Geobacillus stearothermophilus ATCC 12980: one gene and its partner. The protein of the gene in region 1 interacts with the protein of each later gene in a pairwise test. Links are inferred from orthologs where the notes say so. Each region holds a gene or a part of one and is shown in the gene's direction. Other genes may lie near its edges.

Region 1 (16,869 bases):
GTGATGGACGAAATTCGCCAGGCGGGCAATATCATTTTGTTCATCGATGAACTCCATACGTTAATCGGCGCTGGCGGAGCCGAAGGGGCCATCGACGCGTCGAACATTTTAAAGCCGGCCTTGGCGCGTGGAGAATTGCAATGTATCGGTGCGACAACGCTTGATGAATACCGCAAATACATTGAGAAAGATGCTGCGCTCGAGCGCCGCTTCCAGCCGATTCACGTCGATGAGCCGACAGTTGAAGAGTCGATTCAAATTTTAAAAGGGCTGCGCGACCGGTATGAAGCGCATCATCGCGTCTCGATTTCCGATGAGGCGATCATTCAGGCAGTCAAACTTTCCGACCGGTATATTACCGACCGGTTCCTGCCGGATAAAGCGATCGACTTGATTGATGAAGCTTGCTCGAAAGTGCGTCTCCGTTCGTTCACGGCGCCGCCGAAACTGAAAGAACTGGAGCAAAAGCTTGAAGAAGTGCGAAAAGAGAAAGATGCGGCCGTGCAAAGCCAAGAATTTGAAAAAGCGGCGTCGCTGCGTGATATGGAGCAGCGGCTGCGTGAAGAGCTTGAAGAAACGAAACGTGCGTGGAAAGAAAAACAAGGCCAAGAAAATTTGGAAGTGACGGTCGAAGACATTGCCGCGGTCGTCTCGAGTTGGACCGGGATTCCGGTATCGAAGCTGGCCGAGACGGAAACCGAGCGGCTGTTGAAACTGGAAGAAATTTTGCATTCGCGCGTCGTCGGCCAAGACGAGGCGGTCAAAGCGGTGGCCAAAGCGGTGCGCCGCGCCCGGGCTGGCCTCAAAGACCCGAAACGCCCGATCGGTTCGTTCATTTTCCTCGGCCCGACCGGCGTCGGGAAAACGGAATTGGCCCGTGCATTGGCCGAGGCAATGTTTGGAGATGAAGATGCCCTCATTCGCATCGATATGTCCGAGTATATGGAAAAACACTCGACATCGCGGCTCATCGGTTCGCCGCCGGGGTATGTCGGCTACGAAGAAGGCGGTCAGCTGACCGAAAAAGTGCGTCGCAAGCCATACTCGGTCGTTCTGTTGGATGAGATGGAAAAAGCGCATCCGGACGTGTTTAACATCTTGCTGCAGGTGCTCGAAGACGGGCGGTTGACTGACTCGAAAGGGCGGACGGTTGACTTCCGCAACACGATCATCATTATGACATCGAACGTCGGCGCGGATGCTTTGAAGCGGAACAAGTATGTCGGCTTTAACATCCAGGATGGAAACCAGCAATACAAAGACATGAAAAGCAAGGTCATGGATGAGCTGAAAAAAGCGTTCCGTCCGGAGTTTTTGAACCGGATCGATGAAATTATCGTCTTCCATTCGCTTGAAAAAGACCATCTAAAACAAATTGTCCGTCTGATGGCTGATACGCTGGTGAAACGGCTGAAAGAGCAAGATATTGACCTTGAATTGACGGAGGCGGCGATTGAGAAAATCGCTGCTGAAGGTTTCGATCCGGAATACGGGGCTCGCCCGTTGCGCCGCGCTTTGCAAAAACATATTGAAGACCGTTTGTCCGAAGAACTGTTAAAAGGCACGATCGCCAAAGGACAAAAAGTCGTCGTTGATGTGAAAGATGGGGAATTTGTCGTATTGGCAAAACAGGCCGTGATGTGATGAAAAAAGGTATGCGGCACGATGCTGCCCATACCTTTTTTCCATATGGAACACAAGAGAGAAAGGGTTAGTTCAATGGCGAAAAAGAAGACGAAATTTGTTTGCCAAGAGTGCGGATACGAATCGGCGAAGTGGCTCGGCCGCTGCCCGGGATGCCAAACGTGGAACTCATTCGTCGAGGAAATCGAGCCGGTCAGAACCGCTGTGCGTGGGGCATTTCTCCATTCGGAGCCGTCCGGGTCCGCTAAACCGGTTCCGATTACTGCCGTTGCCGCGGTGCAAGAGCCGCGCATCGAAACGAACAGTGCAGAGTTCAATCGCGTGCTCGGTGGGGGGATCGTCAAAGGGTCGCTCGTCTTAATCGGCGGCGACCCCGGCATCGGCAAGTCGACGCTGTTGCTGCAGGCCTCAGCGCAACTGGCGGCTAGGCATACAGTGTTGTATGTATCGGGCGAGGAATCCGTCAAACAGGTAAAACTGCGCGCTGGGCGCCTTCGCGCCGAGTCCGATCATCTGTATGTGTTAGCGGAGGCGAATTTGGAATATATTGTATCAGCGATTGAAACGATTCAGCCCTCCTGTGTCGTGATTGATTCAATCCAGACGGTGTACCGGACGGATATTACGTCAGCGCCGGGCAGTGTCGCCCAAGTGCGCGAGTGCACCGCTGAGTTGATGAAAATCGCCAAAACAAAAGGCGTCGCCATTTTTATCGTCGGCCATGTGACGAAAGAAGGGGCGATCGCCGGGCCGCGCATTCTCGAGCATATGGTCGATACCGTCCTTTATTTTGAGGGGGAGCGGCATCATACGTACCGCATTTTGCGGGCGGTGAAAAACCGCTTCGGTTCGACGAATGAAATCGGTATTTTTGAAATGCGCGACATCGGGCTGCGGGAAGTGGAAAATCCGTCCGAAGTGTTTTTGGAAGAGCGATCGCACGGGGCGGCGGGTTCGACGGTGGTGGCGGCCATGGAAGGGACGCGCCCGGTTCTGGTGGAAATTCAAGCGCTCGTTTCGCCGACAAGCTTCGGCAACCCGAGGCGGATGGCGACCGGCCTCGATCATAACCGCGTGTCGTTGCTTATGGCCGTATTGGAAAAGCGGGTCGGGCTGCTGTTGCAAAACCAAGATGCCTATTTGAAGGTGGCGGGCGGAGTGAAGCTTGATGAGCCGGCCATTGACCTAGCCATCGCCGTCAGCATCGCCTCAAGCTTTCGCGATCGGCCGACCAATCCGACCGACGTCATTATCGGTGAAGTCGGGTTGACCGGGGAAGTGCGGCGTGTCTCCCGCATTGAACAGCGTGTGCAAGAGGCTGTCAAACTAGGTTTTTCCCGTGTCATTGTACCGAAAAACAATTTGGCAGGTTGGCAGCCGCCGGCAAGCGTTCAGGTGATCGGCGTTTCCCATGTGGCTGAGGCGCTCGAGCATACGATGATTTGAATGCTTTCTTCGGGGGAACGGGCAAATAGGAAACGGCTGGGGGCGCTCGCTAAAGCATCCTCTTGCTCCGCCCCGATCATGTTTTGCATGAAATGACCGAACTTTTTGTTTCGAACAACGTAAATATATATAGGGGGGCAACGTCCTTCCGCTGTGCACAGGCGTCCAGCGCGAATTGTTACAAGCGGATGTCGAATGTTCAAAAATGGTTAAAAATTGGGTTTCGGTTGGTTTCAAACATTGGAAACTGTTTATAATGTTAGATAGGGAGGTGAAGATGAGCCGATGGTCAAACGTGTCGTACAACTATTTTTTTTCGCCGTAGGCGGAACGCTGGGCGCCATGTTTTTGCCTGATTTGCTTGCGCTGTTGAATGTAAGCGACATGCCGCTCATCCATAATTCCTATACGTTGGCGGTGTTGGGCGCTGTTCTTTTCTTTTTGTTGACGTTTTGGCTTGTGGATTATGTTGTGGACATGGTGCGCTGGGTCGAGGAAACATTGGTAAGGGCGCCTGCTGCTGACGTGCTGTTTGGCAGCCTCGGGCTGATTTTTGGTCTTATTATTGCGTTTTTGGTCGTCATGCCGCTGCAATCGTTTCGAATTCAAGTGTTGAACACGGTGCTGCCGATTTTTTTGACGATCTTGCTTGGCTATTTAGGGTTTCGTGTCGGCTTAAAGAAACGGAATGAGCTGATGAACTTATTTTCTCTTTCCAATCGAATGACAAAGAAAAAAGGCGGAGAAACCGAGAACGAGGCGCCGAAAGGTGGAGCGGTGAAAATTTTGGACACAAGCGTCATCATCGATGGGCGGATCGCGGACATTTGCCAAACCGGGTTTTTGGAAGGCCCGCTTGTCATTCCCCGTTTTGTGTTAGAGGAGCTCCAGCATATCGCCGACTCCTCCGATGTGCTGAAGCGAAACCGCGGCCGCCGCGGCTTGGATATTTTAAACCGCATTCAAAAAGAGATGGCGATGAAGGTGGAAATTCATGAGGCCGACTTCAGCGATGTGCAAGAAGTCGACAGCAAGCTCGTCAAACTAGCCAAACAGCTTCAAGGCGTCGTCGTCACAAACGATTTCAACTTGAACAAAGTGTGTGAGCTGCAAAACGTGCGCGTCCTTAATATCAACGATTTGGCTAATGCCGTCAAGCCGATCGTCCTGCCGGGCGAGGAGCTGAATGTGCATGTCATTAAGGACGGAAAGGAACATAACCAGGGCGTTGCTTACTTGGATGACGGAACGATGATTGTTGTCGAAGACGGCAAAGAATATATCGGCAAACGGGTTGACGTCCTAGTCACCAGCGTGTTACAAACATCTGCGGGGAGAATGATTTTTGCCAAGCTGAAGCTGTTGCAAAAAGCGCTGTAAACAGAACAGGGGAAACGTCCAATGAACTACGAAGCGATTGTCTTGGCGGCCGGACAAGGAAAGAGGATGAACGCCGGTATGAATAAGCAGTTTATTGAACTAGGCGGCGAACCGCTCATCGTCCGGACGCTGAAGGTGTTCGACCGCGATGAACGGTGCGCCCGCGTCGTGCTTGTCGTGAATCCGGCGGAGCGAAGCCGCTTTGAGCAACTTGTCGTTCGTTTTCGTATCAAAAAAGTGGCAGCGTTCGCTGAGGGCGGCGAGGAGCGGCAACATAGCGTCTATAACGGGCTGCAGGCGTTAGAGGGACGGGGCATTGTCCTGATCCACGACGGCGCCCGCCCGTTTATTCACGTCCGCCATTTGCATGAGCTGGCGGATGCAGCCGCCCGATACGGGGCAGCGGTCCCGGCTGTGCGGGTGAAAGACACAATCAAAAAAGTGGACGGTTTGTTTGTCGAACAGACGATTGATCGTTCCAGCTTGTGGGCGGTGCAGACGCCACAAGCTTTTCGTCTGTCTTTGATCGCCGAGGCGCATGAGGCTGCGAAACGGGAAGGCTATCTTGGCACGGACGACGCCAGCCTCGTCGAGCGGCTCGGCAAGCCGGTGAAAATTGTAGAAGGGGACTACCGCAACATTAAACTGACGACTCCGGAAGACATTTTGTTTGCCGAGGCGATTTTAGCGAGCCGCGTCGCAGAGTAAACGGAGGTGAAGACATGTTTCGCATCGGACAAGGGTTTGACGTTCACCAGCTCGTTGAAGGGCGTCCGCTTATCATTGGCGGCGTACATATTCCGCATGAGAAAGGGCTGCTCGGCCATTCGGATGCCGATGTGCTGCTCCACGCGGTGGCGGACGCGTGCCTTGGAGCGATTGGCGCCGGCGATATCGGACGGCATTTTCCTGATGATGACCCGCGCTATAAAGACGCGGACTCAACCGAATTGTTGGCGCACGTATGGACGCTCGTCCGGAAGGAAGGGTATGCATTGGTGAACGCCGACTGTACGATTATCGCTCAAAAGCCGAAAATGGCTCCGTACATTGAGGAGATGAAAGCCGTGATCGCCCGCCTGCTTGAAGCCGAGCGCACACAAGTGAACGTCAAGGCGACGACAACGGAAAAACTCGGGTTCACCGGGCGCGGGGAAGGCATTGCCGCCCAAGCGGTCGTGTTGCTTAAAAAGAGCGGGGAGTAAGGCGCAACCGTTAGGCGCCGAATGGGGCGAGCCGTCCGTTTTGAACTTTGCCGCGATAAACGGTACAATAAGGGTACAAGTTTGGATGAAAGTGGAGGGTTGGACGATGGCAAAAGATGTGCGCGTGCGCTATGCGCCGAGCCCGACCGGCCATTTGCATATCGGAGGGGCGCGGACCGCGCTGTTTAACTATTTGTTTGCTCGCCATCACGGCGGAAAAATGATCGTCCGCATCGAGGATACGGATATCGAACGGAACGTGGAAGGCGGCGAACAGTCGCAGCTCGAAAACTTACAATGGCTCGGCATCGATTATGACGAGTCCGTTGATAAAGATGGCGGCTATGGTCCGTACCGCCAGACGGAGCGGCTTGATATATACCGGAAGTATGTGGACGAACTGCTCGAGCAAGGACATGCGTACAAATGTTTTTGCACGCCGGAAGAGCTTGAGCGGGAGCGGGAGGAGCAGCGTGCGGCCGGCATCGCCGCTCCGCAATACAGCGGCAAGTGCCGCCGTTTGACGCCGGAACAGGTCGCGGAACTTGAGGCGCAAGGCAAGCCGTATACGATCCGCCTCAAGGTGCCGGAAGGGAAAACATACGAAGTCGACGATCTGGTGCGCGGCAAAGTGACGTTTGAATCGAAAGATATCGGCGATTGGGTCATTGTGAAGGCGAACGGTATTCCGACGTACAACTTTGCCGTCGTCATCGACGACCACCTTATGGAGATCAGCCATGTGTTCCGCGGTGAGGAGCATTTGTCCAACACGCCGAAGCAGCTGATGGTGTATGAATATTTTGGCTGGGAGCCGCCGCAGTTTGCCCATTTGACGTTGATTGTCAACGAACAGCGGAAAAAGTTGTCCAAGCGCGATGAGTCAATCATTCAGTTCGTGTCGCAATACAAAGAGCTCGGCTATTTGCCGGAAGCGATGTTCAACTTTTTCGCCCTCTTAGGCTGGTCGCCGGAAGGGGAGGAAGAAATTTTTTCGAAAGACGAGCTCATCCGCATCTTCGACGTTTCGCGGCTGTCAAAGTCGCCGTCGATGTTTGACACGAAAAAGCTGACATGGATGAACAATCAATACATCAAAAAACTCGATTTGGACCGGCTCGTCGAATTGGCTTTGCCGCATTTGGTGAAAGCCGGGCGCTTGCCGGCGGACATGAGCGACGAACAGCGGCAGTGGGCGCGCGATTTAATCGCACTGTATCAAGAGCAAATGAGCTACGGGGCGGAGATTGTTCCGTTGTCCGAGTTGTTCTTTAAGGAAGAAGTCGAATACGAAGATGAGGCGCGCCAAGTGCTCGCCGAAGAACAAGTGCCCGACGTGCTTTCGGCCTTTTTGGCCCATGTGCGGGACCTCGACCCGTTTACAGCCGACGAAATTAAAGCGGCGATTAAGGGGGTGCAAAAGGCGACCGGACAAAAAGGGAAAAAGCTGTTTATGCCAATTCGCGCCGCGGTGACCGGGCAAACGCACGGGCCGGAGCTTCCGTTTGCCATTCAGCTGCTCGGCAAACAAAAAGTAATCGAGCGGCTCGAGCGGGCGCTGCAAGAAAAATTTTAGCGGAATAGGTGTGCACGTTTGCGTAGTGCGTGTGGTATAATAATACAAAGTTTATCGGTTGAACAAGCGCATAGTGAAAAAGCGTTGACGAGGAGAAGTAGGAAACGCCGTCATCCCAGAGAGAGTCGCCTTGGCTGGAAGCGGCTTATGCCCGGCGTTATCCGAAATGCGCCTCGGAGTCTCCTTTCGAACCGGAACAGAGACGTTCTGCAGTAGAGAGGAGCGGAGCCTCTCCGTTATCGGACTCGAGCGAGTGAAACGGCGTTTTCCCGTTTCGCTAAACAGAGTGGAACCGCGCCAAAAGCGTCTCTGTGTCTTCGGCACAGGGACGCTTTTTTATTCAAAACAACTTAGAGGGATGGAGGGAGGACATGATGTTTAAAACGTTAAAAGAGGATATTGAGGTCATTTTTGAACAAGACCCGGCGGCAAGAAGCTACCTGGAAGTCATTTTAACGTACTCCGGCCTGCATGCCATTTGGGCGCATCGGATCGCTCATGCGCTTTACAAACGGAAATTTTACTTTCTTGCCCGGTTGATTTCGCAAATCAGCCGCTTTTTCACCGGCATTGAAATTCATCCGGGCGCCAAAATCGGCCGCCGCTTTTTCATCGACCACGGCATGGGTGTGGTGATCGGCGAAACGTGCGAAATCGGCGACAATGTCACGGTCTATCAAGGGGTCACATTAGGAGGGACAGGGAAAGAAAAAGGGAAGCGGCACCCGACGATCAAAGACAACTGTTTGATCGCTGCCGGCGCGAAAGTGCTCGGGTCGATTACGATCGGCGAAAACTCGAAAATTGGCGCCGGGTCGGTCGTGTTAAAAGACGTGCCGCCCAACTCAACCGTCGTTGGCATTCCGGGCCGCGTGGTTGTGCGTGATGGAGTGAAAGTGAAAAAAGATTTGAACCACACCGACCTGCCAGATCCGATCGCTGACCGGTTCCGGGAGCTTGAAGAGGAGATCGTCCGGCTGAAAAGCGAGTTGGAGGCATTGAAACAGCAAGAAAGGAAGAGCGAGTATGAGCAGCATCCGGCTTTATAATACGTTGACGCGAAAAAAGGAACCGTTTGAGCCGCTTGAGCCCAACAAGGTCAAAATGTATGTATGCGGTCCTACCGTTTACAACTATATCCATATCGGGAACGCCCGGGCCGCCATCGTCTTTGACACGATCCGCCGCTATTTGGAGTTCCGCGGCTACGACGTGACGTACGTATCCAATTTTACCGATGTCGACGACAAACTGATTAAGGCGGCCCGCGAGCTTGGCGAAAGCGTTCCGGCGATTGCCGAGCGGTTTATCGAGGCGTATTTTGAAGACATTCAGGCGCTTGGCTGCAAAAAGGCGGACATCCACCCGCGCGTGACAGAAAATATCGGGACGATTATCGAATTCATCCAAGCGCTCATCGACAAGGGGTATGCGTACGAGGTGGATGGCGACGTCTACTACCGGACGCGCAAGTTTCCCGGTTACGGCAAGCTGTCGCACCAATCGATCGATGAATTGCAGGCTGGAGCGCGCATCGAAGTCGGCGAGAAAAAAGACGACCCGCTCGATTTCGCCCTTTGGAAAGCGGCGAAAGAAGGAGAGATTTGTTGGGACAGTCCATGGGGGAAAGGGCGGCCGGGTTGGCATATCGAATGCTCGGCGATGGCGCGCAAATATTTAGGCGATACGATCGATATCCACGCCGGCGGCCAAGATTTGACGTTCCCGCACCATGAAAACGAAATCGCCCAGTCAGAGGCTTTGACCGGCAAACCGTTTGCGAAATATTGGCTGCACAACGGGTATTTAAATATTAACAACGAAAAAATGTCGAAGTCGCTTGGCAACTTCGTGCTCGTCCACGATATCATCCGGCAGATTGACCCGCAAGTGCTGCGCTTCTTTATGTTGTCGGTGCACTATCGCCATCCGATCAACTACAGCGAAGAGCTGCTCGAGAGCGCCCGGCGCGGGCTCGAACGCTTAAGGACGGCATATGGCAACTTGCAGCACCGGCTCGGAGCGAGCACGAATTTAACCGACGACGATGACAAATGGCTGTCGCGCATCGCTGCGGTCCGCGAATCGTTCATCCGCGAAATGGACGACGATTTCAACACGGCGAACGGCATTGCGGTTCTATTTGAGCTGGCGAAACAAGCGAACTTGTATTTGCAGGAAAAGACGACATCGGAAACCGTTATTGGCGCCTTTTTGCGTGAATTTGAACAGTTGATGGACGTGCTTGGCCTCGATCCAAAGCCAAAGCAAGAAGAGCTGCTTGATGAGGAAATCGAGGCGCTGATCCAACAGCGCAACGAAGCGCGGAAAAACCGCGATTTCGCGCTGGCTGACCGCATTCGCGACGAGTTGAAGGCCAAAAACATTATTTTGGAAGATACGCCTCAAGGGACAAGATGGAAACGGGGATCATAAGCAATGGCGCAGTTTGAGACCGTTCATGATGTCAAACAATTAAATGGCTTGGCGCTCGCCTATATTGGCGATGCGGTTTATGAAGTGTACGTGCGCCGCCACTTGCTGGCGATGGGCAGCGTACGGCCGCACGAGCTGCATCGGCGGGCGATCCGCTACGTGTCGGCCCGGGCGCAAGCAAGAGTCATTTTAACCTTGCTTGATGAAGGCGTGTTGACGGAAGAGGAGCAAGCCATCGTCCGCCGCGGCCGCAACGCGAAATCAGGCACGATTCCGAAAAATACGGATGTGCAGACATACCGGCACAGCACCGCGTTCGAAGCGTTGATCGGCTATCATTTTTTACAGGACAACGGCCGGCGGGTCGACGAGTTAATCGGCCGTTCATTTGCGATTATTGAAAGGGAAGAAAGGGCGTTGGAATGATGGATTACATTATCGGCAGAAACCCGGTCATCGAGGCGCTCAAATCCGGGCGCGACATCAATAAAATCTGGATCGCGGAAGGAGCGCAGCGCCACGCCGTCGAGCCTGTCCTCGAATGGGCGAAGCGGCGGGGCGTGCTCGTCCAATATGTTCCGAAGCGCAAGCTTGACCAAATGGTTGACGGGGTGCACCAAGGGGTGATCGCCCAGGCGGCCGCATACCGCTATTACGAGGTCGACGATTTGTTTGCCCGCGCCGCCCGACGGGAAGAAGCGCCGTTTTTCCTCATTTTGGACGAAATCGAAGACCCGCATAACTTGGGCGCCATTATGCGCACCGCAGATGCGGTCGGAGCGCACGGGCTCATCATCCCGAAACGGCGGTCGGTGGGGTTGACGCCGACCGTAGCGAAGGCGTCAACCGGAGCGATCGAGCACGTTCCGGTCGCGCGCGTGACGAACTTGGCGCGGACGATCGACGAGCTGAAAGAGCGGGGCGTTTGGGTGGCTGGCACCGATGCAGACGCCAAAGATGACTACCGCTTCCTTGACGGCACGATGCCGTTGGCGCTGGTCATCGGCAGCGAGGGAAAAGGCATCAGCCGGTTAGTGCGGGAAAAGTGTGATTTCTTGTTTCGGCTGCCGATGCGGGGGCACGTCACTTCGCTCAACGCTTCTGTCGCCGCCAGTTTGCTCATGTACGAGGTGTACCGAAAGCGGTATCCGCTAGGGGAATAGCCGATGAACGTTTTAATTGTCGACGGTTACAACATCATCGGGGCATGGCCGGCGCTGCGCCGGCTGAAAGAGGAAGGCGATCTGGCAGCGGCAAGGGATTTGTTGATTGACAAACTGGCCGATTACAAAGGGTTCACCGGGGATCACGTCGTGGTCGTGTTTGACGCCCATCTCGTGCAGGGAAACGAGAAAAAGTATAAAAACTACGATATCGATGTCATTTTTACAAAGGAAAATGAGACAGCGGACGAACGGATTGAGCGGTTGGCGAAAACGCTCATCAACGCGCGCACCAAAGTGTATGTCGCGACATCGGATTATACGGAACAATGGACGGTGTTCGGTCAAGGCGCCTTGCGCAAATCGGCGCGCGAACTTCTGCACGAAATCGAAGAGGTGGAGCGGGATATTTCAAAAAAGTTGCAGTCAATGAAGCAGCATACACCGACCTTGAAAGTGCCGCTCAATGACAGAGTTGCCGAAATTTTTGAAAAATGGCGGAGAGGGCAAAAATGAGCGGTTGACGCTGTAAAAATTTGCACTGTATAATAAATGTTAGCGATTGATGCGGTCGGGGGGATCAGCGTGGGGGAATGCTTAAAAGTAGACAAGCCAAAGGATTATAAACATTTAGAGGATGAACAGCTTGTTACACTTGTTCACGAAGGGGATGGAGAAGCGCTTGATTTTTTGATCCACAAATACCAAAACTTTGTGCGCGCCAAAGCCCGCTCATACTTTTTAGTCGGGGCTGACCGCGAGGACATTGTGCAGGAAGGGATGATCGGGCTGTACAAGGCAGTCCGCGATTTTAAGGGGGACAAGCTCTCTTCATTTAAAGCGTTTGCAGAACTATGCATCACGAGGCAAATGATTACCGCGATTAAAACCGCGACCCGCCAAAAGCACATTCCGCTCAACTCTTACGTTTCCTTGGACAAGCCGATTTACGACGACGAGTCGGACCGGACGCTGATGGACGTGTTGTCCGGCACGCAGGTGACCGACCCGGAAGAGCTGATTGTCAACCGCGAGGAAGTTGACGATATTGAGCTGAAAATGGCGGAATTGCTCAGCGATTTGGAGCGGAAAGTGCTCGCGTTGTATTTGGACGGGCGCTCGTACCAAGAAATTTCCGAAGAGTTAAACCGCCATGTCAAATCGATCGACAACGCCTTGCAGCGCGTCAAACGGAAGTTGGAGAAATATTTGGAATATCGGGAAATCAGTTTGTAGGCGGTGCATCGGCCGATGGCCGAACGGAGGCCAAAAGATGGCATTGACAGCGGAAATGCTGATATGATAAATTTTTATGGACATCTCGCGGGAACGGTCAAACGTTTATGTTAACGAGCAACGTTGGCTCGCGCGCAATGCGGGAGCCGAAACTGCACGGCTGCAAAACAGGCCGGTTGCCTTGGTGCAGGCGCTTGGCGGCCAACAAGTTTTGTTCGATGAGCAACAATCATACCGTCCATCGCGAGACGAAGCAGGCGGTGGGGACAGTTTTGATCAATCGTGGAGGTACGAGGGATGCAGCGAGTAATCAACTTTTTCAAAGAAGTCGTGCGGGAGTTGAAAAAAGTGAGCTGGCCGAGCCGGAAAGAACTAGTGAACTATACGGGAATCGTATTGGCTACGGTGGCGTTTTTCACCATCTTTTTCGCCGTTGTCGACCTCGGCATTTCGCAGTTGATTCGCCTTGTATTTGAATAAGCGGGCGGATGATATGCTATAATGAAAGATAATCGTGCGAACATGGAACCCGGAAACGGGTTTTTGTTTTGCGCAGAAAACAAAATGAAAACCGCCCTAGGGAGGCTCGCTGATGGAGAAAAACTGGTATGTCGTCCATACATATTCGGGATACGAAAATAAGGTGAAAGCCAATTTGGAGAAACGCGTTGAATCAATGGGAATGCAAGACAAGATTTTCCGTGTTGTCGTCCCGGAAGAAACGGAAACGGACATCAAAAACGGCAAACGGAAAACGACGAAAAAGAAAGTGTTCCCCGGTTATGTGCTTGTCGAAATGATCATGACCGACGATTCGTGGTACGTCGTGCGCAACACGCCGGGCGTGACCGGATTTGTCGGTTCGAGCGGGGCTGGTTCGAAACCGACGCCGCTCATGGAGGAAGAAGTCAAAATGATTTTGAAGCGGATGGGCATGCCGCTTACTGAGATTGATGTCGACTACGAGGTGAATGAAACGGTCCGGATTAAAGAAGGGCCGTTTGCCAACTTCACTGGAAAAATTGAGGTGGTTGACCTCGACAAACATAAGGTGAAGCTGCTTGTCGATATGTTTGGCCGCGAAACACGGGTGGAATTGGAGTTTTCGCAAATAGAAAAAATCTAATGGAAAAGAACTTGCAATCGTTGTTGAAAAGTGATACTATTTTAAAGTCAGTATGTCTTGAATCTTAGACAAGGCATGCAGCGATGAACTTATACGTGCTGTATAAGGGAGCGAACGTGCTTGATGCGCTAATCCTCCCGGCCGAAACGGGAGATATGAAAGCGGCTCGTCAGATCGGAGCCGGATGGAGTGGGAGGGGCAATCCCTAATACCACATCACGGACTTAAGGAGGTGTGTCTCGTGGCGAAAAAAGTAATCAAGATCGTCAAACTGCAAATTCCTGCAGGGAAAGCAAATCCGGCGCCGCCAGTAGGTCCTGCGTTAGGTCAAGCCGGTGTTAATATTATGGCGTTTTGCAAAGAGTTTAATGCCCGTACCGCTGACCAGGCAGGCTTGATCATTCCGGTTGAAATTACGGTTTTTGAAGACCGTTCGTTTACATTCATCACGAAAACGCCGCCGGCCGCTGTACTGTTGAAAAAAGCGGCGGGCATCGAATCGGGCTCCGGCGAACCGAACCGCAACAAAGTAGCGACGATCAAACGTGACAAAGTGCGCGAGATTGCTGAATTGAAAATGCCGGATTTGAATGCAGCGAGCATTGAAGCAGCCATGCGTATGATTGAAGGCACGGCTCGCAGCATGGGCATTGTGATTGAAGACTAAAGCCGGTGCGTCGTTTGTAGGGGAGGTTGCGTCATTGGGCAACCTCTCTCTCCATGAACAAAAACAGCAAGACGGGCCTGATGAATGGGCATCTGTCCGCTTCTTCGTTTTCGAAAGAAGCGAAGAACGTTCAATGTGGGAGGTTTTTCCGCTAAAACCACAACCGAGGAGGATTTTTCACATGCCGAAAAGAGGAAAGAAATACTTAGAAGCATTGAAACTCGTCGACCGCTCCAAAGCATACCCGATTGCTGAAGCAATCGAGCTCGTGAAAAAAACGAACGTCGCGAAATTTGATGCGACGGTGGAAGTTGCGTTCCGGTTGGGCGTTGACCCGAAAAAAGCGGACCAACAAATTCGCGGCGCTGTCGTCCTGCCGCACGGCACGGGGAAAGTAGCGCGCGTGTTAGTGTTCGCAAAAGGGGAAAAAGCGAAAGAAGCAGAAGCAGCTGGCGCTGACTATGTCGGCGATACAGAATACATCAATAAAATCCAGCAAGGCTGGTTTGACTTTGACGTCGTTGTTGCCACGCCGGATATGATGGGCGAGGTCGGGAAACTCGGTCGTATTTTGGGTCCGAAAGGGTTAATGCCAAACCCGAAAACCGGCACGGTCACGTTTGACGTTGCGAAAGCTGTGCAGGAGATCAAAGCTGGTAAAGTGGAATACCGCGTTGATAAAGCCGGCAACATTCATGTGCCGATCGGCAAAGTATCGTTCGACAACGAGAAACTGGCCGAAAACTTCGCCGCCGTCTACGAGGCGATTTTGAAAGCCAAACCGGCGGCAGCGAAAGGGACATACGTCAAAAACGTGACGATTACGTCAACGATGGGTCCTGGCATTAAAGTGGACCCGACGACGGTGGCTGTTGCACAGTAACGGTTGACTTTCTGCGTCGAGTCTGATAAAATGCCATTTGGCTGAACAAACGAATATCATTTATACCGTAGACAGTAGGTGCCTGTTTGAGGCTTAATTTCCTACCGAGGTATGTGGACGATAGAACAGCGCGCCCTGCGTCGGGGACGAGCGGCGGTGCGTTGAACGACACCTCCATGTCTACGCGGCATGGAGGTTTTTTATTGAGCAGACGGTATAAGTGGTATTCTCTCATTTTCCTTACAGGAGGTGCAGGACGTGTCGAGCGCGATTGAACTGAAAAAACAAGTGGTTGCCGAGATTGCGGACAAATTCCGCGCCAGCAAGGCAACCGTCATCGTCGATTACCGCGGCCTGAACGTGGCGGAAATGACCGAGTTGCGCAAACAGCTGCGCGAGGCAGGCGTCGAGTTTAAAGTGTACAAAAACACCTTGACCCGTCGGGCGCTCGCGGAAGTCGGCCTGGAAGGACTGGATGAAGTGTTCACCGGTCCAAATGCCATCGCCTTCAGCAATGAAGATGTCGTGGCGCCGGCAAAAATTTTAAGCGAGTTTGCGAAAACGCATGAAGCATTGGAAATCAAAGGCGGCGTCATCGAAGGGAACATCGCCAGCAAAGAAGAAATCGATGCGTTGGCGAAACTCCCGTCCCGCGAAGGGTTGCTTTCGATGTTGCTTAGCGTTCTTCAAGCCCCGATCCGCAACTTTGCGCTTGCGATTAAAGCGGTGGCTGACAAGCAAGAGGAACAAGGCGCGTAATGGCTCATCGATATGTGCTTAACAATCATTCAGAAAACAAAGGAGGAAGTTGTGATGACGAAAGAACAAATCATTGAAGCAGTGAAAAATATGACCGTATTGGAATTAAACGAATTGGTGAAAGCGATCGAGGAAGAATTCGGCGTAACAGCTGCGGCTCCGGTTGTTGTCGCGGGCGGCGCAGCAGCCGGCGCTGAAGCAGCGGCAGAAAAAACGGAATTCGACGTCATTCTTGCCGACGCCGGCGCGCAAAAAATCAAAGTCATCAAAGTCGTTCGCGAAATCACTGGCCTCGGCCTGAAAGAAGCGAAAGACTTGGTCGACAACACCCCGAAGCCGATCAAAGAAGGCATTGCGAAAGAAGAAGCAGAAGAAATCAAAGCAAAACTCGAAGAAGCTGGCGCGAAAGTCGAAATCAAGTAATGGCTGCGCCATTGAAAAAAGAGGCTTGCCCGAAGCAAGGGACGGCCTCTTTTTTGTTACACTATATATACGGAAGGCAGTGCAGCCTGTCGACAAGGAGGAGGGGATGATGATGAGCGAGCATTATTACTCAGTCAATCCGACGTCGGAGCGAAACCCGCAAACGTGGACGTTTACGCTCCGGGGGCATGAATTTCGCTTTACAACCGACAGCGGAGTGTTTTCAAAGCGCGAAGTCGACTTTGGCACACGCCTGTTAATTGAAACGTTCGAGGAGCCGGGAGTGGCTGGGGATTTGTTGGATGTCGGCTGCGGATATGGGCCGATCGGGCTTGCCTTGGCCAAATCGTTTCCAAACCGGCGCGTTCACATGATTGATGTCAACGAGCGGGCGCTCGAACTGGCGCAGGAAAACAAGCAGGCAAACGGGATTGACAATGCGGTGATTTACAAAAGCGATCTTTTTTCGGAAGTCGGAGAACAGCGATTTGCAGCGGTCGTCACCAATCCGCCGATCCGGGCTGGCAAACGGGTCGTTTACGCGATTTTTGAACAAAGCCGGGACCACTTGCTTGACGGCGGGGAGCTATGGGTCGTCATTCAAAAAAAACAAGGGGCGCCATCAGCGCTTGAAAAGCTGAAAGAACTGTTTCCGTTTGTTGAGGTGGCTTCCAAGAAAAAAGGATATTATATCATAAAGGCAAAAAAATGTTGACACTCTTTTTTGGTTGTGGTAGCATTATAAAATGCTAAATATGCACATTTCCCACATGAGGGGATGACGTATATTTTTGGATATGATGGAAAAAATGATAAAATCAATATACAGCTAAACATATGGTTTTCTACTGGATAGAAACCATTTTCTTTTTTTCTCCATCCAACGCCTGGTTTCCTCGCACCGGGAGCGTGTGAAATCCCCTTA
Region 2 (9,001 bases), 110 kb from region 1 along the record:
GAGCGCCAGCTTCGGTGGAGGCGGCGGTGGGATACCACCCTGGCGATATTGAAATTCTAACCCGCACCCCTTAGCGGGGTGGGAGACAGTGTCAGGCGGGCAGTTTGACTGGGGCGGTCGCCTCCCAAAAGGTAACGGAGGCGCCCAAAGGTTCCCTCAGAATGGTTGGAAATCATTCGGAGAGTGCAAAGGCACAAGGGAGCTTGACTGCGAGACGGACAGGTCGAGCAGGGACGAAAGTCGGGCTTAGTGATCCGGTGGTTCCGCATGGAAGGGCCATCGCTCAACGGATAAAAGCTACCCCGGGGATAACAGGCTGATCTCCCCCAAGAGTCCACATCGACGGGGAGGTTTGGCACCTCGATGTCGGCTCATCGCATCCTGGGGCTGTAGTCGGTCCCAAGGGTTGGGCTGTTCGCCCATTAAAGCGGTACGCGAGCTGGGTTCAGAACGTCGTGAGACAGTTCGGTCCCTATCCGTCGCGGGCGCAGGAAATTTGAGAGGAGCTGTCCTTAGTACGAGAGGACCGGGATGGACGCACCGCTGGTGTACCAGTTGTCCCGCCAGGGGCACCGCTGGGTAGCTATGTGCGGACGGGATAAGCGCTGAAAGCATCTAAGCGTGAAGCCCCCCTCAAGATGAGATTTCCCACCGCGTCAGGCGGGTAAGATCCCTCGAAGATGACGAGGTCGATAGGTCCGAGGTGGAAGCGTGGCGACACGTGGAGCTGACGGATACTAATCGATCGAGGGCTTAACCTAACAAGAAAAGTGGAGGCCGCCTGCTTATCGGCGAGGCGCGCTGGAGGGCCTGCGAGCGGGCTAAGCCCGCCGCAGCAGGACCGAAGCGTCGCGAGCCGATGGCGGCCGGAACTAGACATCGAAAAGCGCAGGCGAGCGGTTCGCCCCGGCTTCTTCCGACGGTTATCTAGTTTTGAAGGAATGACTTTCCTTCTTGACAATATTTATTTTTTAAGTATAATAAATGATGTCGAAACTGAATCGCTTGCCTAGTGGTGATAGCGGAGGGGAAACACCCGTTCCCATCCCGAACACGGAAGTTAAGCCCTCCAGCGCCGATGGTAGTTGGGGCCAGCGCCCCTGCAAGAGTAGGTCGCTGCTAGGCAATCTTATTCACCAGGGAGTAGCAACACGCCTAATTCCCTTTTTCTTTTTGTTTTGCGAGTTTGATCTCAGGACTGCCCGGGAGGCTCAATATAGCCTTAGCAGGGCAGTCCTTTTGTTTTGTATGGCTGTTTTTTTGGCGCCGGCAGTGGCAACGTTGCCGTTCCTTATGGTAAAATTTCAAAAGCGGAAGCAAAGATGATAAAATGGAATAAGGTGGAACACCATGAAGCAGTTTGAACTTACCGTGCATTCTCCGGAAGAGACGAAGGCGGTTGCACGCCGGCTCGGAGAACGGCTTCAGCCGGGGATGGTCATCGCGTTAGAGGGAGATTTAGGTGCGGGAAAAACAACGTTTACGAAAGGGATTGCCGAGGGGCTGGGCATTGTACAAAACGTCAACAGCCCGACCTTCACGATTATCAAGCAGTATGATGGGCGGCTGCCGCTTTATCATATGGATGTGTATCGGCTTGAAGACGAATGGGAGGATCTCGGATTTGATGAATATTTTAACGGTGATGGTGTTGCGGTTGTCGAGTGGGCCCATTTGATTGCGGGGCAGCTGCCTGAGGAGCGGCTGACCGTTTCTTTGTTTCGCCATGGCGGCGATGAACGGAGACTTGTCTTTGAGCCGTCAGGGTGGCGCTATGAACAGCTATGCAAGGAGATTTTTGCGTCATGAAAATATTAGGGATTGATACATCGAATATGCCGCTAGGCATTGCTGTGGCGGATGGGGATGTTATTAAAGGGGAATTCATTACGAGTGTCAAAAGAGATCATTCTGTCCGGACGATGCCGGCCATTGAGTCGCTGCTTCGGCAGTGCGGAATGGCGCCCAATGAGCTTGATTTAGTTGTTGTTGCGAAAGGCCCTGGATCTTATACCGGGGTGCGGATCGGTGTCACCATTGCGAAAACGCTCGCTTGGTCGCTCGGCATTCCGATAGCCGGCGTCTCGAGTTTAGAGGTGCTCGCCGCTAATGGCCGGTATTTCCCCGGTTTGCTCGTCCCGCTGTTTGACGCGCGGCGCGGACAAATTTACACCGGGTTGTACCGGTACGAGGACGGCGCGCTCCGATGCCTTGAAGCGGACCGGATTGTGGCGGCGGACGAGTGGGCCGATCATTTACGCAGACGGGGAGAGGATGTATTGTTCATCGGGGCCGATGCGCCGGTATATAGTGAGCTGTTTCGGAGCCGCTTGGGCGGGCGGTTTTTCATGACGCCGCCGTCGTTGACATTGCCGCGGCCAAGTGAGCTCATCATGCTCGGAAAAGAGAAAGAACATGAGAATCCGCATACGTTTGTGCCGAATTACATCCGTCTTGCGGAAGCGGAAGCGAAATGGCTTGCGAAACAAAAAGGGGACGGGGACGATGGGGATCGATGTGCAATTCCGGCCGATGACCATTCATGATATCGATGAGGTCGTGCAAGTCGAACAGGCGTCGTTTACCGCGCCGTGGAGCCGGGAATCTTTTTATAATGAACTGATGTACAATCGTTACGCGAAATATATTGTCATGGTGCACCGCGGACGGATCATCGGGTATGCGGGGATGTGGCTCGTGATTGATGAAGCGCATGTGACGAATGTCGCTGTGCTGCCACAGTTTCGCGGACAAAAACTCGGCGAAGCGCTTATGCGCCGCCTTATGGAAACAGCCAAGCAGCATGGGGCGGCGACGATGACGCTGGAAGTGCGCGTCTCGAACCATGTCGCCCAGTCGTTGTACCGAAAGCTTGGGTTTCGCAATGGCGGCATCCGCAAACGGTATTATCCGGACAATTTTGAAGATGCGCTAGTGATGTGGGTGAAACTGACATGAATGAAAACGTGCATGTACTAGGTATTGAAACGAGCTGCGATGAAACAGCGGCGGCCGTGGTGAAAAACGGAAAAGAGATTTTATCGAATGTTGTGGCGTCGCAAATGGAAAGCCATCGGCGGTTTGGCGGTGTTGTGCCGGAAATTGCCTCGCGCCATCATGTCGAACAAATTACACTCGTCATGGAGGAAGCGATGCGGCAGGCTGGCGTATCGTTTTCCGATCTTGATGCCATTGCGGTGACGGCCGGACCGGGGTTGGTTGGGGCGCTCCTTGTCGGGGTGAACGCCGCAAAGGCGCTCGCGTTTGCCCACGGGTTGCCGCTTGTCGGGGTGCATCATATTGCTGGTCATATTTACGCCAACCAGCTCGTGGCGGAGATGAAATTTCCGCTGTTGGCGCTTGTCGTTTCCGGCGGGCATACGGAGCTTGTTTACATGGAAGGCCACGGGGCGTTTCAAGTCATTGGCGAGACGCGCGACGACGCTGCTGGTGAGGCGTATGACAAGGTGGCGCGGGCTTTAGGCCTTCCGTACCCAGGAGGACCGCACATCGACCGGTTGGCTCATGAGGGCGAGCCCGTGATTGATTTGCCGCGAGCGTGGCTTGAGGAAGGTTCGTATGATTTCAGCTTCAGCGGCTTAAAATCAGCGGTTCTCAATGCGCTCCACAAAGCGAAGCAGCGCGGCGAGGAGATCGATCCGAGACAGATGGCCGCGAGCTTTCAGGCCAGCGTCGTCGATGTGCTGGTGACGAAAACAGTGCAGGCGGCGAAACAGTACAATGTGCGGCAAGTGCTGCTCGCCGGCGGAGTGGCGGCCAACCGCGGGCTTCGGGCTGCACTGCAGGAGAAAATGAAAGAGCTCCCCGATGTGGAGCTTGTCATCCCACCGTTATCGCTATGCACTGATAATGCGGCGATGATTGCCGTTGCGGGAACTGTGTTATATCAACAAGGAAAGCGGGCTGATTTGGCGCTCAACGCCAATCCAAGCTTGCCGCTTGTCTAGAAGGTCGGTGATTTAGTACAAAATACTGCTAGCTCCACTTGTTTCTCAATTAGAGAAAAACTGTGGAATCAGCCTTCTTTTTTGGCGAAATGCCGTTGATTTGCTCGTGACAGCAGTTTGTCACCGGCCTTCTAGGAGGTTGGGGATTTCATAGAGCGGATCGCTTAGGGCAGGTGGTCTGCTCTTTTTTGTTTGGCAAGCGGAACGGCCGTCGGGTGGGGACTTGTTGTGCATATTTTTATCCATAGGTTGTGGACAATGTGGAAAAGTAAAAAAAACATGATAACGGCGAGGAGTGCAATACACAATCATTTTTTCATATGAGGAAAGGGATTGGTTGTGGATAATGTGGAAAAGTCGGTGAATAACTTCTGTTTTGCACAGAAAAGTGTGGATTTCTTTGTGTATAATGTGATTAACACAAAAACGGGGCTGACCTAAAAGGTCGCCTGCCTTCAAGATAGGCGCACGTCTAGTGCGGCAGAAACAGCAAGCATATATATGCAACGAAAGAGGGTGTTCCAATCCTTTGGGGACACCCTCTTGTCAGTCATCGTCCTTCACCTAAGAAGCAGCTTTCATGAACAAGGCAAAAGGCTGCTAAATGAGTTTGGCCTGTGATCGGCCTGGCGCGGTGATGCGCACGAGCAGTGCACATGAAGCCGCTAGATGCCCGTGTTGGCGTTCCCTGGCAGCGGATTGGCTCAAAACGAGGCGTAGAGCTGTTCCCACTCGGCCAATAACGTTTCAAGCTGCTGTTTCCGCTTTTCGTTTTCTTGCGTGAGCTGCTGCACGGTTTCATAATCGCCGTATACAGACGGGTCGCACAGCTGCTGCTCGGTTTCAGCGATTTGTGCTTCCAGTGCGGCGATCTCGGCTTCGATCTCTTCCAGACGGCGCTGCCGTTGGCGCTGTCGTCTTTTTTCCTCTTTTTCTTGCTCGTATGTGGATTTGGCTGTTTCGCCGCTGTCCGGTGATGCGGGCGGGTGGGAGTCCAGGCGCGCCAATTCGCGCATTTCTTCTTTTTTCGCCACGTAATAGTCATAGTCTCCTAAATATTCGACAAGCCCATCGCCCGAGAGTTCAAACAGCTTTGTCGCGATGCGATTAATGAAATAGCGGTCGTGGGAGACGAACAAGATCGTTCCCGGATAGTCGACAAGCGCCTTCTCGAGCATCTCTTTGCTGTCAAGGTCGAGATGGTTGGTCGGTTCATCCAACAAGAGAACGTTGGCTTTTTGCAACATGAGTTTGGCGAGCGCCAGGCGTGCTTTCTCTCCGCCGCTTAAGGCGGAAACCGGTTTTAAGACGTCGTCGCCGGAAAACAAAAAGTTGCCGAGCACGGTGCGAATTTCTTTTTCGGTTTTGTCCGGGTAGGCGTCCCACAACTCGTCGAGCACTCGTTTGTTTGTCGACAGTTCCGCCTGGTTTTGGTCGTAATAGCCGATTTTCACATTTGCACCGTACCGGAGCTTTCCGGATTGGACTGGGAGCTTTCCGGCGATCGTCTTCAACAATGTCGACTTGCCGATGCCGTTTGGTCCGACCAAGGCGACACTCTCCCCCCGTGTGATGCGAAAGCTGATTTGGCGGATGACCGGTGCGCCTTCGCGATAGCCGGCGGTCAATTGCTCTGCGGTGAGCACCTCATGGCCGCTCGGCCGCTCAATCGCAAAAGAAAAAGAAGCTGATTTTTCATCTCCGGCCGGGCGTTCAAGCCGCTCCATTTTTTCGAGCTGCTTTCGCCGGCTTTGCGCCCGTTTCGTTGTCGAGGCGCGGGCGATGTTGCGCCGGATGAAGTCTTCGAGGCGGGCGATTTCCTCCTGTTGCTTTTCGTATCGTTTTAGCTCTTGTTCGTATTGCTCGGCCCGAAGCTCCAAATAGCGGCTATAATTGCCGCTATACCGCTTAAGCGTCGCGTTGGACAGCTCGTACACTTCGGTGACGACTTTGTCCAAAAAGTAGCGGTCATGGGAAACGAGCAGAACGGCGCCGGGGTATGCCTGTAAATATTGCTCGAGCCATGTGAGCGTATCGAGGTCCAAATGGTTCGTCGGCTCGTCTAAAATAAGCAAGTCCGGCTTGGCCAACAGCAGTTTTCCAAGGGCGAGCCTCGTCCGCTGTCCGCCGCTTAGCGAGGAAACGGGCGTTGTTTGGTAATCGTATGACGAAAATTGCAGCCCGTGCAAAACAGAGCGGATGTCGGCTTCATACTGATAGCCCCCTTGTTCTTTGTATTGCTCTTGCAAGTTGTCATACGCTTGAAGCGTTTTTTCGTAGCGGGACGGATCGGCGAGCAGATCCGGGTCGCCAAGCTGGGCGCCGAGCTCTGCCAGCTGCGCTTCGATCGCCCGGAGCGGCGCGAATACGTCCAGCATCTCGTCCCAAATGGAGCGTGACGAGTCGAGCCCGCTGTTTTGCGCCAAATAGCCGATTTTGATATGGCTTGGCTTGATGATTTCACCGCTGTCGGAAGAAAGTTCGCCGGCGATGATCTTCAGCAGCGTCGATTTGCCTGCGCCGTTGCGGCCGACAAGAGCAATGCGGGCGCGGGACTGTATTTCTAGTTTTATATTCGATAAAATAAGGTCAGCGCCAAAATATTTCGTGAGTCCATTCACTTGCAAAATGATCATGTCCGTCACCTCGCGAATAGTTTAACGTAAGTCGCGAAAACGGTCAAAGACAGATAACGAAAAATGGTGTATAGTGATAAATGGAGGAGATTGTCTTGTCATCGTTTACGCATTTCAATGAACAAGGCCGGGCGAAAATGGTCGACATTACGAACAAGGAAGATACGATCAGGATAGCGGTGGCGAGAACGAGCGTCACCGTCAATGAAGAGATTTACGAAAAGATGACGAACAATGCCATTGAGAAAGGTGATGTGCTGGCGGTAGCCCAGGTGGCCGGGGTCATGGCGGCGAAAAAAACGGCCGATCTTATTCCGATGTGCCATCCGCTTATGTTAAAAGGCGTCGATATTGCCTTTGCTTGGGAAAAAGAGGCGGAAGCGTATAAACTTGTGATTACCGTGACGGTCAAAACGAAAGGGAGCACAGGAGTGGAGATGGAAGCGCTGACGGCGGCTTCGGTATGCGCATTGACTGTGTACGACATGTGCAAATCGCTCGATAAAGGAATGACGATCGGTCCAACGTATTTGGTCGAAAAAACGGGCGGGAAGTCCGGCCATTATCGACGGAAAACCGATTAGCTGGGGGATGAAACGATGAGCAACGAACAACCGAAAATCCCGCAGGCGACTGCCAAGCGTCTGCCGTTATACTATCGGTTTTTGAAAAATTTACATGCCTCAGGGAAGCAGCGCGTGTCCTCCGCCGAGCTGAGCGAGGCGGTGAAAGTCGATCCGGCGACAATTCGCCGCGACTTTTCGTATTTTGGCGCGCTTGGCAAAAAGGGATACGGGTATAATGTCAATTATTTGTTGTCGTTTTTCCGCCAGACGCTTGAAGAGGATGAGGTGACCGAAGTCGCCTTGTTTGGCGTCGGCAATTTAGGCACCGCCTTTTTAAACTACAACTTTTCGAAAAATAACAACACGAAAATTGTCATGGCGTTTGATGTCGATGAACGGAAGGTCGGAACGACAGTCGGCGGGGTGCCGGTCTATCATCTCGATGAGCTGGAGGAGCGGCTTCGCGGCGACATTCCGATCGCGATTTTAACCGTGCCGGCCGCCGCGGCTCAAGCGCTGACCGACCGCCTTGTCGCGCAAGGAATTAAAGGCATTTTAAACTTTACTCCGGCGCGGTTGAACGTGCCGAACCATATTCGTGTCCATCATATCGATTTAGCCATTGAGCTGCAGTCGCTCGTCTATTTTTTGAAAAACTATCCATCGCCATCGTAAAAAGGAGAGAACAACACATGAAATATTTGTTGCTCGTTCTTGTCATTTTGTTGCTGTTTGGCACGAAAAAGCTGCCGGAGTTGGGGCGGTCGTTCGGCCAGTCGCTTCGCGAGTTTAAAGACGCCACAAAAGGGCTCGCTGATGACGAAGAAACGAAAACCGACCGATGACAAGGCAGGATGGGGAAACGATGAATGACAAAGAAATGTCCGTGTATGAACACCTCGGAGAGCTGCGGAAACGGCTGATCATCGTGCTTCTCTTTTTCGTTGCGGCGCTTGTAGCCAGCTTCTTTTTTGTCGATGACGTCATTGTGTATTTGCAGCACACTGCGGAAGCGAAACAGCTGACGATGAACGCGTTCCGCCTCACCGATCCGATTAAAGTGTATTTTCAGTTTGCCTTTGTCATCGCCGCTGTACTGACTGCTCCGGTGCTGTTGTATCAAATTTGGGCGTTTGTCAGTCCGGGGCTGTATGAAAAAGAGCGGAAAGCAACGCTCAGCTACATTCCAGCATCGATCATTCTATTTTTAGCCGGGGTTGGTTTTGCGTATTTCGTCTTGTTTCCATTTGTCGTCCGGTTTATGAATCAGCTGGCGGAACGGCTCGGCATTCAACAGATGATCGGCATTAATGAATATTTTCAGTTTTTGCTGCAGCTCGTGCTGCCGTTTGGCATCGTGTTTCAGCTGCCGATTGTTGTCCTGTTTTTCACCCGCTTAGGGCTTATTACGCCGCAGCTTCTTGTTCGCATCCGCAAGTATGCGTATTTGGCGCTGCTTATTTTAGCGGCCGCCATTACGCCGCCGGATGTGTTGTCGCAAGTGATCGTCATGATTCCACTGACGCTTTTGTATGAGGGGAGCATCTGGGTTGCCAAAATCGGCTATCGAAAGGCGCAATTAGCGGCGGAGGAAGGAAGCGGCGATCCATATTGAGGGCAGCATCAAGAGGACGGTTCATACGGCGCCAGGCAAAAACCCTCCCCCAATGGGGAGGGTTTTATTGTCTCGGTGTGAAGAACAAGCGAAAGGCGGTGCCGAAATCAAAAGCGGCCAGCGCCGCCAACGCGATGGTTGAGACGTTCCAAATCGTTTCATGAACGCTTTCGATCGCCAAATACGTAAACAGGAAGCCCAAGATGAAATACGGAA

The links.
Region 2: the proteins of rlmB (region 1) and tsaE interact in binary tests that used the Escherichia coli proteins (3 or more experiments, as listed by UniProt). The link is inferred for Geobacillus stearothermophilus ATCC 12980 from one-to-one orthologs.

The regions. Positions count from the first base shown.
Region 1 is NZ_CP128494.1:97,961-114,829, forward strand. What follows is about bases 9,029-11,981. They hold rlmB (23S rRNA (guanosine(2251)-2'-O)-methyltransferase RlmB), read left to right. Parts: upstream 9,029-10,112; coding sequence 10,113-10,850; downstream 10,851-11,981. Other genes in these bases: cysS (cysteine--tRNA ligase), read left to right, coding at 9,029-9,687; QSJ10_RS00560 (Mini-ribonuclease 3), read left to right, coding at 9,691-10,113; QSJ10_RS00570 (NYN domain-containing protein), read left to right, coding at 10,854-11,366; sigH (RNA polymerase sporulation sigma factor SigH), read left to right, coding at 11,403-11,981. Also shown: ATP-dependent protease ATP-binding subunit ClpC, read left to right, coding at 1-1,644; DNA repair protein RadA, read left to right, coding at 1,720-3,090; QSJ10_RS00530 (PIN/TRAM domain-containing protein), read left to right, coding at 3,376-4,470; ispD (2-C-methyl-D-erythritol 4-phosphate cytidylyltransferase), read left to right, coding at 4,492-5,178; ispF (2-C-methyl-D-erythritol 2,4-cyclodiphosphate synthase), read left to right, coding at 5,193-5,675; gltX (glutamate--tRNA ligase), read left to right, coding at 5,782-7,251; cysE (serine O-acetyltransferase), read left to right, coding at 7,623-8,300; more of cysS, read left to right, coding at 8,278-9,028; more of sigH, read left to right, coding at 11,982-12,086; preprotein translocase subunit SecE, read left to right, coding at 12,384-12,566; transcription termination/antitermination protein NusG, read left to right, coding at 12,679-13,212; rplK (50S ribosomal protein L11), read left to right, coding at 13,454-13,879; rplA (50S ribosomal protein L1), read left to right, coding at 14,061-14,762; rplJ (50S ribosomal protein L10), read left to right, coding at 15,021-15,521; rplL (50S ribosomal protein L7/L12), read left to right, coding at 15,576-15,944; QSJ10_RS00610 (class I SAM-dependent methyltransferase), read left to right, coding at 16,057-16,659. UniProt on the Escherichia coli protein: Specifically methylates the ribose of guanosine 2251 in 23S rRNA.
Region 2 is NZ_CP128494.1:220,698-229,698, forward strand. The notes cover bases 230-3,079. They hold tsaE (tRNA (adenosine(37)-N6)-threonylcarbamoyltransferase complex ATPase subunit type 1 TsaE), read left to right. Parts: upstream 230-1,350; coding sequence 1,351-1,809; downstream 1,810-3,079. Other genes in these bases: tsaB (tRNA (adenosine(37)-N6)-threonylcarbamoyltransferase complex dimerization subunit type 1 TsaB), read left to right, coding at 1,806-2,546; rimI (ribosomal protein S18-alanine N-acetyltransferase), read left to right, coding at 2,506-2,958; tsaD (tRNA (adenosine(37)-N6)-threonylcarbamoyltransferase complex transferase subunit TsaD), read left to right, coding at 2,955-3,079. Outside these bases: more of tsaD, read left to right, coding at 3,080-3,968; ribosomal protection-like ABC-F family protein, read right to left, coding at 4,673-6,604; cyclic pyranopterin monophosphate synthase MoaC, read left to right, coding at 6,700-7,188; QSJ10_RS01295 (redox-sensing transcriptional repressor Rex), read left to right, coding at 7,204-7,845; tatA (twin-arginine translocase TatA/TatE family subunit), read left to right, coding at 7,863-8,015; twin-arginine translocase subunit TatC, read left to right, coding at 8,036-8,785; QSJ10_RS01310 (YdiK family protein), read right to left, coding at 8,850-9,001. UniProt on the Escherichia coli protein: Required for the formation of a threonylcarbamoyl group on adenosine at position 37 (t(6)A37) in tRNAs that read codons beginning with adenine.